2 regions of the Streptomyces sp. NPDC055254 genome follow, and region 2 is predicted to be linked to the other one. Evidence: riboswitches for the same ligand, from Rfam matches in the RefSeq annotation. Region 2 holds a riboswitch; the other holds the start of a gene.
The links. A riboswitch is a leader RNA that binds a small molecule or an ion and turns the genes downstream of it on or off. The one in region 2 is predicted to bind ZMP and ZTP.
Positions count from the first base shown of each region.

Region 1: linked by a shared signal. The riboswitch ahead of ACWFQ8_RS05085 (bifunctional 5,10-methylenetetrahydrofolate dehydrogenase/5,10-methenyltetrahydrofolate cyclohydrolase) and the one ahead of ACWFQ8_RS02485 (serine hydroxymethyltransferase) in region 2 are both predicted to bind ZMP and ZTP.

Region 1 covers NZ_JBSGQV010000003.1:232,256-239,618, forward strand. Annotated here, with positions in the region: gene ACWFQ8_RS05065 (amino acid permease) at 1-60, shown strand, start outside; gene ACWFQ8_RS05070 (hypothetical protein) at 308-658, shown strand; gene ACWFQ8_RS05075 (RNA polymerase sigma factor) at 931-2,511, opposite strand; gene ACWFQ8_RS05080 (methyltransferase domain-containing protein) at 2,728-3,489, opposite strand; ZMP/ZTP riboswitch at 3,546-3,646, shown strand; gene ACWFQ8_RS05085 (bifunctional 5,10-methylenetetrahydrofolate dehydrogenase/5,10-methenyltetrahydrofolate cyclohydrolase) at 3,712-4,557, shown strand; gene ACWFQ8_RS05090 (MAB_1171c family putative transporter) at 5,351-6,529, opposite strand; gene ACWFQ8_RS05095 (FAD-dependent monooxygenase) at 6,526-7,363, opposite strand, start outside.
Region 2 covers NZ_JBSGQV010000002.1:59,304-66,666, reverse strand. Annotated here, with positions in the region: gene ACWFQ8_RS02510 (malate dehydrogenase) at 75-1,064, shown strand; gene ACWFQ8_RS02505 (DMT family transporter) at 1,178-2,044, opposite strand; gene ACWFQ8_RS02500 (hypothetical protein) at 2,157-2,456, shown strand; gene ACWFQ8_RS02495 (glutathionylspermidine synthase family protein) at 2,522-3,721, shown strand; gene rocD (ornithine--oxo-acid transaminase) at 3,734-4,936, opposite strand; ZMP/ZTP riboswitch at 5,056-5,146, shown strand; gene ACWFQ8_RS02485 (serine hydroxymethyltransferase) at 5,180-6,448, shown strand; gene trpS (tryptophan--tRNA ligase) at 6,715-7,363, shown strand, end outside.

The DNA of each region.
Region 1 (7,363 bases), on a different contig from region 2:
GTGTACGCCGTCATGGCGGCCCGCCGGGCCCGGCGGGCCGCGGACGCCGGCGCCGCCTGAGGCCGCCCGCAGGCCGGTGCGCGCGGACCGGCCCGGGGGCGCCAGCTCGAAGGCATCGGCCCGGGGGCGTCGGCCCGGGGCGTCGGCTCGGGGCGTCGGCTCGGGGCATCGGCTCGGGGCATCGGCCCGGAGGCCTCGGCCCGGGGCGTCCCTTCACCCGGTTGGCCACACCCCGGATGCCGTCCCTCCGGCCGCGGGGCAGGCTGTGGCCACTGACAGCCGCCACCGCACAGACGAGGACCGCGCCATGACCCACCGCCGGCGTATCGGCGTCATGACCGGGGCAGCAGCACTGCTGTTGACCGCCACCGCCTGCTCGGGTCTGGGCCGGAGCACGGTGGGCATGCTCAGCTTCCGGGGCCACGACTCACCGGTCGAGGTGACCTACAGCAACACCCTGGTGCGGGGCTGCCACCGCATCGGCGTGCCCAAGGGCGCCACCCACGTCGAGAACAACACCCTCGTCGACATCGTCCTGTACCGCACCGCGAACTGCGAGCGGGGCGAGCGCGACGAGGGCATCTACGTCGCCACCACCCTCTCGAACGTGACGGCCCCCGCCAGCCTGCCCTGGCGCAGCTACCGGGTCATCCACTGACCCCGCAGCAGGCAGGTCGATCCCCGGCTGGAGGTCCCTCCTCGGGCGGGAGGTAGCGGCCCACGCGCGGGACGTCCGGGGTCGAGGCCTGGCGGCATCGCGGTCGGCGAGGGACTTCCCGCCCGGGGCGCCGGTCCCGATGATCACGGACGGCTGGTGCGACACCCTGCGGATCCGGCGCGAGCACGCCTGTCCGTTCCGCAGGGCGCCTCCCTGCCGTTCACGCCCCGGGGGCCGGTCTTCCGACCGGCCCGAGGCTCCCGACGGACGCTCTAGTCGAGGTAGTCGCGCAGCACCTGCGAACGCGACGGGTGGCGCAGCTTCGACATGGTCTTGGACTCGATCTGGCGGATGCGCTCACGGGTGACCCCGTACACCCGCCCGATCTCGTCCAGGGTCTTCGGCTGGCCGTCGTTGAGGCCGTAGCGCATGGAGACCACGCCCGCCTCGCGCTCGGACAGGGTGCCCAGGATGGACTGGAGCTGCTCCTGGAGGAAGGTGAAGCTCACGGCGTCCGCCGGGACCACGGCCTCGGAGTCCTCGATGAGGTCACCGAACTCGCTGTCGCCCTCCTCACCCAGGGGGGTGTGCAGGGAGATCGGCTCGCGGCCGTACTTCTGGACCTCGATGACCTTCTCCGGGGTCATGTCGAGTTCCTTGCCCAGCTCCTCCGGAGTGGGCTCGCGGCCGAGGTCCTGGAGCATCTGGCGCTGCACGCGGGCGAGCTTGTTGATGATCTCGACCATGTGGACGGGGATGCGGATGGTGCGCGACTGGTCGGCCATGGCGCGCGTGATCGCCTGCCGGATCCACCAGGTCGCGTACGTGGAGAACTTGAAGCCCTTGGTGTAGTCGAACTTCTCCACGGCGCGGATCAGGCCGACGTTGCCCTCCTGGATCAGGTCCAGGAAGAGCATGCCGCGGCCGGTGTAGCGCTTGGCGAGCGAGACCACGAGGCGGAGGTTGGCCTCCAGCAGGTGGTTCTTCGCGCGTCGGCCGTCCTCGACGAGGATCTCCAGCTCGCGCTTGAAGGCGGGCTTGTGGTCCTCCTCCTCTTCGAGCTTGTACTCGGAGAACAGGCCCGCCTCGATGCGCTTGGCGAGCTCGACCTCCTGCTCGGCGTTGAGGAGGGGCACCTTGCCGATGAGCTTGAGGTAGTCCTTGACCGGGTCGGCGGTGGCGCCGGCCACCATGACCGTCTGCGCGGGGGCGTCGTCCTCGTCGTCGTCGGACAGCACGAAGCCCTGGGTGCCGCCGGCCTTCGGGGTCTCCTCCTCGGCCTCGTCGGCGAGGTCCTCGGCCGCCCAGTCCTCGCCCACGGCCACGGGGGTCTCGCCCTCGTCGGCGTCCTTGGCGCTGGTCTTCTTCGCCGCGGTCTTCTTGGTGGCGGTCTTCTTCGCGGCGGTCTTCTTGACCGTCCGCTTCTTCGGCTCGGCGGCGACCTCGGCCGACGCCTCGTCCGCGGGGGCGGGTGACGTCGGAGCGGATATCGCCGTGGCGGTGGCCGGGACGGTCGCCGCGGTCTTGCGCGCGCCGATGGGCCGGGGCGCCGCGACCGCCTTCTTGGTCACGGCGCGGGCCGGGGCGGCGGCGGCCTTGCGGGGCTTCTTGGCGGCAGCCTTGGTGGCGGGGGCCGCGCTGACGTGAAGGGCGACACCCTCCTCGTCGAGAACCTGGTTCAGGCTGCGCAGGACCCGCTTCCACTGGTCCACCGGGATGCGTCCGGCCTCGAAGGCCTGACGCACGTCGTCGCCGTTGATGTGACCCTGCTCGCGGCCGCGCTCGACGAGCGTGACGAGGGCCTCCGATTCGGCGATCTCCGGAGGGAACGTACGGGACGGGCTGAGCGACACAAGGAGCCTCTCGTTGCGAACAAAAATAAGGGGTGGGCGGGCCATCATCGCGCGAACTCGGGAAACAGACCCGAGGGGGGTCTGTATTCCGGGCCGCGCGAGGACACCTGTCGGTTCATCGCATGCCCGAGTCGATTCGTTACGCGCTGAATTGAGTGACCTGCGCCACGCTGTGGCCGCGCAACCGATCCGGCGTGGTTCCGTCCGCCCTCCCCGTCAGCCCGTTTTGCGGGCCTCGATGAGGAAGCGGGCGGTGTGCGCGACGAACGGGCCTTCGCGTTCGATCTGCTCGTGCAGCTCGCGCAACCGGTCCCGGTACTGCCCGACCGTGAAGCCGGGCACCATCCAGATCACCTTCCGCAGAAAGTAGATCACGGCTCCGATGTCGTGGAACTCCGTACGCAGTCGTTCGGAGCGCAGTTCGACGACTTCCAGGCCCGCCCGCGCGGCCGCGGCGACCGCGTCGTCGGGGTGCCGGTCCCGCCGGACGTCCTGCGGCTGCGGCCCGAGGAAGTACTCGACGAGCTCGAAGACGCTTGCCGGACCGACCTGCTGGGAGAGGTAGGCGCCGCCCGGTTCCAGCACCCGGGCGATCTCGTCCCACCAGATGGTCACCGGGTGCCGACTGGTGACCAGCTCGAAGGCCTCGTCGCCGAAGGGCAGCGGCGGCTCGTCGGTGTCCGCCACCACGACCGCGCCGAGCGGGTGCAGCAGCCGGGTCGCCCTGTCGATGTTCGGCGGCCAGGACTCGGTGGCCACCGTCAAGGGCGGCAGCGGCCCGGCCCCCGCCAGGACCTCGCCCCCGCCGGTCTGGACGTCGAGGACGGACCGCACCGCGGCCAGACGCCGACGCAGGAGCCCCTGGTAGCCCCACGAGGGCCGCTGCTCGGTGGCCCGGCCGTCGAGCCAGGAGAAGTCCCAGCCGTCCACGGAGACCGACTCGGCCTCGGCGACGAGATGGTCGAAAGTACGCGTCATGGAGCGATCGTCCCAGGTCGGGCGCCCGCCTTCCACCGGACAAGTCGACTACAGTGGCCGTGGGCCGTGACTGGCGTTCGGGTGGATCACCACCGGGGAGCGGCCCGGCGCCCGGCGTACCTCCGTGCGTCGACTGCCGCGCGCCTGGGCGAACCGCGATCCGTGATCCGCGATCCGCTGCGACGTTCAGGAGACCCCGTGACGACTGCCACCGCCCGACTGATGGACGGCACCGCCCTCGCCCGCCGCATCTCGGAGCAGACCGCCGCCCACGCGGCGAAGATCACCGAGCGCACCGGTACCGCGCCCTGCCTGGCGACGGTGCTCGTCGGCGAGGACCCCGCCTCGGTGACCTACGTGCGCATGAAGCAGAACCGCTGCGCCAAGGCCGGGATCACCTCCCGCCACGTGGAGCTGCCGGCCGCGACCACCACCGAGGAGCTGGTGGCCACCCTCACCGAGCTCTCCGAGGACCCCGCGATCAGCGGCATCCTGCTCCAGCACCCGGTCCCGCACCACATCGACGAGCGCGCCGCGTTCGAGGCCATCGCCCCGGGCAAGGACGTCGACGGGGTCACCATGCACTCCTTCGCCGCCATGGGCTTCGGGCTGCCGGGCTTCGTCTCCTGCACCCCCGGCGGCATCATGCGCCTGCTGGAGGCCTACGACGTCGACCTGACCGGCAAGCACGCCGTGGTCGTCGGCCGCAGCGCGATCCTCGGCAAGCCGGCCGGGATGCTGCTGCTGGAGAAGAACGCCACCGTCACCTACTGCCACTCGCGCACCGTCGACCTGCCCTCGATCGTGCGCCAGGCGGATGTGCTCGTGGCCGCCGTGGGCAAGGCCGAGTTCATCCGGGGCGAGGACATCAAGCCGGGCGCCGTGGTCCTGGACGCCGGCTACAACGAGGGCAACGTCGGCGACGTCCACTTCGAGTCCGCCGCCGCCCGCGCCTCGCTGATCACCCCGGTCCCGGGCGGCGTGGGCCCGATGACCATCGCCGTCCTGCTGGAGCAGACCGTCCAGGCGGCCGCCGCGCAGGCCGACCTGGACCTCGCGCACCTCTGACCTCCACCGCGTCACGCACCCTCACCGCGAGAATCGCCCCGAGCCCCCCGTGGCCGGGGCGTTCCGCTTCCCCCCGGCCAAGGGCGGCCTCGCGAGCTCGCGCGGCACGGCGAAGGCCGTCGAGATCGCCCGCGTACCGATGGCCTCGCTCCCGGCGCTGCCCGGCGGCCGGACGCCGACCGCTCCTCGGCGCCCGCCGCGCGGTCCTACCTCGGCCCCGGCATCACGGCGGCCGCTCACGCCCTCACGGCCCTGGCGCGGGCGGACGACCGGTGCGGCGACGTCAATCACGTGCTCTCTGGCTTCGGAACTTGACGGGGGCGATATTCGGTCAGCCTGTCCATGATCAGGTCGGCCTCGGCCGGACAGCGTCGACGAGCTCCGGGCGGTACTGGATCGGGCAGGCGGTGTCGTTCTGGCTGTGCGTCCACCTCCGCGTGGACGGCGCTGTCGAACGGGTCGCCCCGGCTTCGATGTCCGACTCCCTCGCGCATCGCCGGACGGCCGGAACTGCGAGCGCGGGTGGGGCGGCGGCGGGTCATCCCGTTCCACGCCCGTTGGCAGCCGGGCCGCGTGCGACGGGGCGGGAAGGCCGGCGCGGCCCAGAGCGTGCCCTCGACGGTCACGGCCACTGCGGCGCCGCTCGGCTGCCACATCTCGTGGGTTCTACGACTGGACCGGCACCAGCAGCAGCTCGGCGGCCGTCTCGCCGGGCCCAGGTCCCGCCAGGAGCCGTTCGCGCCGTGCTCCGAGGGCAGCAGCGGGGCCAGGGCCGGGCCGGGGCGGGCGTAGCTCAGGGGGCCGGAGGTGGGGGGCGGTGGCGGGCGGACGCGACGATGGGGGAGTCGCGGAACTCGCGGGCCAGGGCCGTCAGGGGCCGGCCGGCGAGCCGGTACGGCTCAGGGTTGCCCGGCGGCGGTCCCGGGAGGGGCGCGGCAGCGGCCTTGCGGCGGCAGGCGACCGCCAGCACGGCCGCGTCCGCCACCACGGCGGCCCGCTCCTCGCCCATGCCCTGCCCGCGCGCGGTCTCGTACGCGGCGTGCCGTACCGCCGGGTCGAACCAGCAGGCGAGGGCGAGGATGGCGTCGTCGATGACCGACTCGCGGTGGATCAGCCGGATCCCCACCGGCGACCACCAGGCCAGGGGCACCGTCCGCACCCGTGACGCGGCGAACCCGCGCAGCGCCTTCCACAGCGGGTGCAGGCGCCGGTACTGGCTGAACTCCCGCCAGGCCGCCGACCCGCCGACCAGTGGCACGATGAAACCGGTCGCCACCATCAGCGCCGCCGCCGAGGCGAACGGCGGAGCCACGTCCGTGGACAGGCGGTCCCAGTCCCGGCCGCTCCAGCGGGCGCCCAGCGCGGTCCACTTCGCGACGAGGTACCCGAGGTCCAGCAGCCCCCCGAGCATGATCAGCCCCAGTCCGGTGCGCAGCGGTCGCAGCTCGGGGTCGGTGCGCAGCAGCCACCGGCCGGACAGCAGGGTCAGCGCCGAGATCCCCACGCTGTGCGCGAGCAGGTAGCAGACGATCATCTCGCGGATCCACGGCGTGTTGGCGTAGTACGTGTCCAGGTCCCGCAGCCGTTCCACCGGCGCGTCGCCGATCATGAACAGGGTGACGATGAGCACCGCGACGCCGCCGTACACGGCCACCGTCAGCCGGGTGGCCCGGCGCACCACGGCCGGCGGGCCGCCGCCCCACTGCAGGACCAGCACGAGGCAGCACCCGGAGAACGCGGTGATCACGCAGAACACCAGCGGAGCCGCGAAGTTGACCACTCCCGTGAGCCGGTTGACGGCGGCGATCGTCGGCGGCGCCGCCAGGAACATCACCAGGCAGCCGACGACCAGCAGCGCGCACACCGCCCGCATCAGCGGCTGGTCCCAGTCCCGGCGCAGCGTCGGCACCTTGATGAGCAGTGCCAGGACCAGGAGCGATCCCGGCACGTAGAGGATGAGCCCGTGCGTCATCGGGCCCGGCCGACGGGGTCGGCGGGGTGGGTGGAGGGGGCGGGGCGGGCGGGTCGGGTGGCGCCGTCCGGGTCGGGCCGGTCCGCCGGGGCCGACTGGTCCGTCGCCGCGCCCGCCGGGGCCGGCCGGTCCGCCGCGCCGGCCGGGTCGGGTCGGTGGTCCGGCCGGAGTGCCGCCGCGCCCGCCGGGTCGGGCAGGTCCGCCGGGGCGGGTGCCGCGCCCTCCGGGTCGTGGTCGAGGCCGGCCACGGCCCGTTCCGCCGCGGTCAGCGGCGCCGCCTTCAGCGCGTCGCGGTCCGAGGCGCGCAGGACGTGCCAGACCACCGACGGGCGCAGCCAGTAAGTGGGCGGGCAGCTCATCGTGATCACCTGGAGGAAGGCCGCGGTGAGCGCCTCCCGGGTGGTGGCGCCCGTCATCAGCCGGTTGACGTACCCGTTCAGCAGTCCCGCCCCGGCTCGCGGCGCCACGCCGGTGGCACCGGGGTAGAGGATGTCCTGCGAGGTGGCGAGCTCCCAGGCGGTGCTCACCTGGGGGGCGAGCGCGCGCTGGGCGCGGCGGCCGAAGCCCGGCTGGGCGAGCCCCCGGGCGCGCAGCAGGGCGCGTACGGCGAGCAGCCCCTGCGCGGCGACCGTCATGCCCTGCCCGTACAGCGGGTTGAAGGTGGCTACCGAGTCCCCGACGGCGAAGAAGCCGTCGGGCAGGTCGGCCTTCTCGAAGTAGAGCCGGCGGTTGGCGTTGCCCCGGGTGACGGCGACGTCCGTGAGGGGTTTGCGGCCCTCCAGCAGTTCACCGACGATCGGGTCGCGGATTCCCTTGGCGAAAGGGATGAACTCC
Region 2 (7,363 bases):
GCGTCCTCCCAGCACTTGGGGCCCAGCACATGGGGCAGGGACGCCCCACCGCCAGCTGTCTAACGGAGAAGGCCATGACCCGCACTCCCGTGAATGTCACCGTCACCGGCGCCGCCGGCCAGATCGGCTACGCCCTGCTCTTCCGCATCGCGTCCGGTCACCTCCTCGGCGCGGACGTGCCGGTGAAGCTCCGGCTTCTGGAGATCCCGCAGGGCATGAAGGCCGCTGAGGGCACCGCCATGGAGCTCGACGACTGCGCCTTCCCGCTGCTCAAGGGCATCGACATCTTCGACGACCCGAACCAGGGCTTCGAGGGTGCCAACGTCGCGCTGCTCGTCGGCGCCCGCCCGCGCACCAAGGGCATGGAGCGCGGCGACCTGCTCTCCGCCAACGGCGGCATCTTCAAGCCGCAGGGCAAGGCCATCAACGACCACGCCGCGGACGACATCAAGGTCCTGGTCGTGGGCAACCCGGCCAACACCAACGCGCTCATCGCGCAGGCCGCCGCCCCGGACGTACCGGCCGAGCGCTTCACCGCGATGACCCGCCTGGACCACAACCGCGCGATCTCGCAGCTCGCCAAGAAGACCGGCGCCGATGTCACCGACATCAAGCGCCTGACCATCTGGGGCAACCACTCGGCCACCCAGTACCCGGACGTCTTCCACGCGGAGATCGCCGGCAAGAACGCCGCCGAGGTCGTGAACGACGAGCTGTGGCTCGCCGACACCTTCATCCCGACCGTCGCCAAGCGCGGCGCCGCGATCATCGAGGCCCGTGGCGCGTCCTCGGCCGCCTCGGCCGCCAACGCCGCCATCGACCACGTGCACACCTGGGTGAACGGCACCGCCGCGGGCGACTGGACCTCCATGGGCATCCCGTCGGACGGCTCCTACGGCGTCCCGGAGGGCATCATCTCGTCCTTCCCCGTCACCACCCGCGACGGTGCGTACGAGATCGTCCAGGGCCTGGACATCAACGAGTTCTCCCGTGCGCGCATCGACGCGTCCGTGCGGGAGCTCGTCGAGGAGCGCGACGCGGTCCGCGAGCTCGGCCTGATCTGACCGGCCGAGCGGCACAGCTGAACCCGAAGGCCCCGGCGCACCGCGCCGGGGCCTTTCGGCTTCCGTCCGGGCACCGGGCCGGGGCGGGTCGCCGGCTCCCCGGGCTCCGCGCCTCACAGGCCGTCCGGGCCTGAGGGGTCGGCGGGGTCGGCGGCGGGGGCCACCGCGGGCGGGGGTTCGCCGAAGCGGGCGAGGGCGAGGGCGCCGGCGACGGCGACCGCGAAGCCCAGGACGGCGAGCCAGGCCAGGCCCTCGCGGGTGCGGTCGCCGAGCCAGACCACGCCCACCACCGCCGGGCCGATCGTCTCGCCGAGCACCATGCCGGCCGTCGCCGCCGTCACCGAGCCGCGCTGCAGCGCCGAGGTGAGGAGCAGGAAGCCCGCGCCACCGCCGAGCAGGAGCGCGTACAGGGCCGGGTTGCGCAGCTCCTCCGCGGAGAACCCGTCGATGAGTCGCACCGCGACCTCCACCACGCCGAAGCCCGTCCCGGCCGCCAGACCCAGCGTCAGGGCGCGCGGACCGTCCGGGAGCCGCCCCGCCGCCGCTCCCACCAGCAGCACCAGTACCGCCACCACCAGCAGCCCCAGCTCCAGTGCGGGCGAACCGGTGCCCTCGCCCTCCTCGCCGGCCGCGAGTCCCAGCATCAGCAGGCCCGCGCAGACCACCCCCACGGCGCCCCACTCCGTACGGGACAGCCGGATCCGCAGCAGCCGCGCCGCGACCACCGCCGTGACCGCCAGGCTGGCGGCCAGCGCCGCGCCGACCGCGTAGATCGGGACGTGGCGCAGGGCGACGATCTGGAGGACGAACCCGGCCCCGTCCAGTGCCAGACCGGCCAGGTACCGCCACTGGCGCAGGGCCCGCAGCAGGAGCGCCGGGTCCACCCCGGACCCCGTGCCGGGCTCCGCCGCGCGGGCCGCCATCGCCTGCAGTACGGACGCCGTACCGAAACAGACCGCCGCGCCGAGCGCGCAAACCATCCCAATAAGCACGAAGTGACTGTAGGTCACGGATCTCACGGCGTCCGGATTCCATCGGCCGGGGGCGCCGCTCTAGTCTGTCCGCAGCACGCCACTAGGGGGAGCAGCAGACATGGACAGCACCAGCACCAACCAGCGTCGGATGCGTTCCGGAGCCGTCGCGCTCGGCGGAATGGGACTGCTCGCGGCCACGCTCGTCGCCTGCGGCAGCAGCGACGAGCCGGACAAGCGCTGCGCGTCGCGCACCACGCTGGAGAAGCTCAACAACAAGGAGTGCAAGAGCGGCGGCCGCGGCTCGCACTACTACGGCGGCACGGTCGTCGCCGGCAAGGTCTCCGGCGGCAGCTTCGACAAGTCGGCCGTCACCCGCAACGGCCTCGGCAAGAGCAGCTCCGGCTCCAGCGGCGGCTGAGGCACCCCGGGAGCCCCGCGACCGGACGCTCCAGCACCCCCAGAACCCGAGGGAACTGCACACCGATGAAGCGGCACACCATCGAGCCCCGCCCAGACTGGCAGAAGACGGTCGAGGAACAGGGGCTGATCTACCCCCTCACCCGCTACCCCGACGACACCCTGCGCCCCTACTGGGACGAGAGCGCGTACTACTCCTTCACGCTCCCCGAGGTCGAGGCCCTGGAGAACGTCGTCGAGGAGCTGCACGCCATGTGCCTGGCCGCGGCCGCGCACATCGTCGAGCGGGACCGCTTCGCCGACCTCGGCATCACCGACCCCGTGCTGGCGGCCCGGATCGCCGAGTCCTGGCGGCGGCGCGCCGAACAGCCCTCCCTCTACGGCCGGTTCGACCTGCGCTACGACGGCAGCGGCAGCCCGGCCAAGATGCTGGAGTACAACGCGGACACCCCGACCTCCCTGGTGGAGGCGGCCAGTCCGCAGTGGTTCTGGATGGAGGAGCGCTTCCCCGGCGCCGACCAGTGGAACTCCCTCCACGAGCGGCTCGTCGACGCCTGGCGCCGGCAGGCGGAACTGCTGCCGCCGGGCCCCGTGCACTTCGCGCACTCCGAGAGCGACGAGCTGGGCGAGGACCTGATGACGGTCGCCTACCTCCAGGAGACCGCCGAGCAGGCCGGACTCGACACGCAGGCCCTGTCCGTCGAGCAGATCGGCTGGGACAGCCTGTCCGGCCGGTTCGTCGACGAGAAGCTCCGCTTCATCCGCAGCTGCTTCAAGCTCTATCCGTGGGAGTGGATGGCCACGGACCAGTTCGCCCCGCAGGTCCTCGACACGTACGACCACGGCGGCGGCTCCGGCACCACCTGCTGGATCGAGCCGCTGTGGAAGATGCTGCTGTCCAACAAGGCGCTGCTGGCGATCCTGTGGGAGCTCTTCCCGGAGCACCCCAACCTGCTGCCCGCCTACCTCGACGGTCCGCGCGAGCTGGCCGAGCCGGGGTCCTCGGGCTACGCGGCCAAGCCGCTGCTCGGCCGCGAGGGCGCCGGGGTGACCCTCCACGCGGCGGACGGCGCGGACCCGTTCGTCCCCCAGGAGGGGGAGCGGTACTGCTTCCAGGGCCTCGCCCCGCTGCCCGACTTCGACGGCAACCGGGTGGTGCTCGGCGCGTGGGTCGTCGAGGACGAGGCGGCGGGGCTCGGCATCCGCGAGTCCGCGGGGCCGGTCACGGACGAGTACGCCCGCTTCCTGCCCCACGTCATCCTGTAGCGGCGGCCGCCGCTACACCAGGACGGACCGGAGCTGCTCCAGCCCCCAGTCCAGGTCCTCCTTGCTGATCACCAGCGGAGGGGCCAGCCGGATCGTGGACCCGTGGGTGTCCTTCGCCAGGACGCCCAGCTCCATCAGCTTCTCGGAGATCTCCCGGCCCGTCCCGCGGGCCGGGTCGATGTCCACCCCCGCCCACAGGCCGCGCCCGCGGACGGCGGTCACGCCGCCCCCGCCGACCAGCAGGCCCAGCTCCCGGTGCAGGTGGTCGCCCAGCTCGGCGGCCCGCTGCTGGTACTCGCCGGTCCGGAGCATCGCCACGACCTCCAGGGCGACGGCGCAGGCGAGCGGGTTCCCGCCGAAGGTGGACCCGTGCTCGCCGGGGCGGAACACGCCGAGCACGTCCCGGTCGGCGACGACGGCCGACACGGGCACCACCCCGCCGCCGAGGGCCTTGCCGAGGATGTACACGTCCGGGACGACGCCCTCGTGCTCGCAGGCGAAGGTCCGGCCGGTGCGGCCGAGCCCCGACTGGATCTCGTCCGCCATGAAAAGGACGTTCCGCTCGCGCGTCAGTTCCCGTACGCCGCTCAGGTACCCGGGCGGCGGCACCAGCACCCCGGCCTCGCCCTGGATCGGCTCCAGCAGTACGGCGACGGTGTTCTCGGTGACCGCGCGGGCGAGCGCGGTGAGGTCGCCGTAGGGCACGATCTCGAAGCCCGGGGTGTAGGGCCCGAAGTGGTCGCGCGCTTCGTGGTCGGTGGAGAAGGAGACGATCGTGGTGGTCCGCCCGTGGAAGTTGTCGGCGGCGACCACGATCTTGGCGTGCCCGTCCGGCACCCCCTTGACCTCGTAGCCCCACTTGCGGGCGGTCTTGACGGCCGTCTCCACGGCCTCCGCCCCGGTGTTCATGGGCAGCACCATGTCCTTGCCGCAGAGCGCGGCGAGTTCGGCGCAGAAGTCGGCGAACCGGTCGTGGTGGAAGGCCCGCGACGTCAGTGTCACCCGCTCCAGCTGGGCCCGGGCCGCGTCGATCAGGCGGCGGTTGCCGTGCCCGAAGTTGAGCGCCGAGTACCCGGCGAGCATGTCGAGGTACCTGCGGCCCTCCACGTCGGTCATCCACGCGCCCTCCGCGGAGGCGACGACCACGGGCAGCGGGTGATAAGTGTGCGCGCTGTGCGCCTCGGTGGAACGGATGGCATCAGCAGTTGTCGACACGGGGTCTCCGATCGTCGGTCTTGCCGGGTGAGCCGGTGACGAGAGTGGCGTCACCTTCTTATCGTCGCTCGTATACCGGACGCAGAAACCTCTCCCGTGACGCGCCCGCTAAGGTGGGCGGTACGCACGGCGACTGGCGTACGGAGAACCAACTCCGGGGGAGTCGTGCGCGCTCGACCGCACACAGGGCCGCTCGCCTGGGCCTCGCGGGGTACCGATCACATCGACCCCGGAGGAGCCCGCATGTCCGCGAGCCGCCATCCCGCCCTGTCCGCGACCGACCCCGAACTGGCGTCCTACGTCGCTGCGGAAGAAGTACTCCAGGCGGAGACGCTCCGCCTGATCCCCAGTGAGAACTACGTCTCCGCTGCCGTCCTCGAAGCCTCGGGCACCGTGCTGCAGAACAAGTACAGCGAGGGCTACCCCGGCCGCCGCTACTACGAGGGCCAGCAGAACATCGACCGCGTCGAGGCCCTCGCGGTGGAGCGGGCGAAGGGCCTGTTCGGCGTGGACCACGCCAACGTCCAGCCGTACTCCGGCTCCCCGGCCAACCTGGCGGTGTACCTGGCCTTCGCGAAGCCGGGCGACACGGTGATGGGCATGGCCCTCCCGATGGGCGGGCACCTCACCCACGGCTGGGGCGTCTCGGCGACGGGCTCGTGGTTCCGCGGCGTCCAGTACGGCGTCCGGGCCGACACCGGGCTGATCGACTACGACGCGGTGCGCGAGCTGGCCCTGGCCGAACGCCCGAAGATCATCTTCTGTGGCGGTACCGCCCTGCCGAGGACCATCGACTTCGCGGCCTTCGCGTCCATCGCCGCGGAGGCGGGCTCGATCCTGGTCGCGGACGTGGCCCACATCGCGGGCCTGATCGCGGGCGGCGCGCACCCCTCCCCGGTCGGGCACGTGGACGTCGTCTCCACGACCACGCACAAGACGCTGCGCGGTCCGCGCGGCGCGATGCTGATGTGCCGCGAGGAGCACGCGAAGGCCATCGACAAGGCGGTCTTCCCCGGCCTCCAGGGCGGCCCGCACAACCAGACCACCGCCGGTATCGCGGTGGCCCTGCACGAGGCGGCGCAGCCGGCGTTCACCGCGTACGCGCACGCGGTCGTCGCCAACGCCAAGGCGCTGGCGGCGGCGCTGCTGGAGCGGGGCTTCGACCTCGTCTCGGGCGGTACCGACAACCACCTGATCCTGATCGACCTGACGGGCAAGGACGTCCCGGGCAAGATCGCGGCGAAGGCGTTGGACCGGGCCGGGATCGTGGTGAACTACAACACGGTCCCGTTCGACCCCCGCAAGCCGTTCGACCCCTCGGGGGTGCGGATCGGGACGCCGTCGCTGACGTCGCGGGGCCTGTCCGCCGAGCACATGCCGCAGGTCGCCGACTGGATCTCGCGCTCGGTCGACGCGGCCGCGAAGGGGGACGAGCCGGCCCTGTCCGCGGTCCGCGCGGAGGTCGCGTCCCTGATGGCCGCCTTCCCGGCCCCGGGCCTCCCCCTCTCCTGACCCGGGCCCCCATCGCCGGCGGGGCCCGCGGAACGGGGCCCCGCCCGGCGGACCCCGCGCCCCCGCCGGGCGGTCGACCCTCCTGCGAGGAAAGCGGTCGCTCGGCCGAGGCGGGATCCGGACGCCCCGCTACTGCCCGGTACGTGGGCGGGGCCCGGACGGCGGTGGGGCGGGGGGTGTGATCCCCGCCTCACCCGGTTCCGCGACCCGGAGGGTTCCGGCCGGCGCGGGCCGGAGTCAGCCGCCGCACCTGAGAGAATGGGGCCATGGCTTCTGATCGTCCTCGCGCGCTCTCCGGCATCCAGCCCACCTCCGGTTCGTTCCACCTCGGGAACTACCTCGGAGCCATCCGCCAGTACGTCGCCCTCCAGGAGACGCACGACGCGTTCTACATGGTCGTCGACCTGCACGCGATCACCATGCCGCAGGATCCGAAGGACCTCCGCGCGAACACCCGGCTCTCCGCCGCGCAGCTGCTCGCCGCCGGCCTGGACCCGGACCGCTGCACGCTCTTCATCCAGAGCCACGTGCCCGAGCACGCGCAGCTCGGCTGGGTCATGAACTGCATCACCGGTTTCGGCGAGGCCGGCCGGATGACCCAGTTCAAGGACAAGTCCGCCAAGCAGGGCGCCAACAACGCCACCGTCGGCCTGTTCACGTACCCGATCCTCCAGGTCGCCGACATCCTGCTCTACCAGGCGAACGCCGTCCCCGTGGGCGAGGACCAGCGCCAGCACATCGAGCTGACCCGCGACCTGGCCGAGCGCTTCAACCAGCGCTTCGGTCAGACGTTCACGCTCCCCGCCGCGCACATCGTCAAGGAGGTCGCGAAGATCTACGACCTCCAGGACCCGGCGATCAAGATGTCGAAGTCGGCGTCGTCGCCCAAGGGCCTGATCAACCTCCTCGACGAGC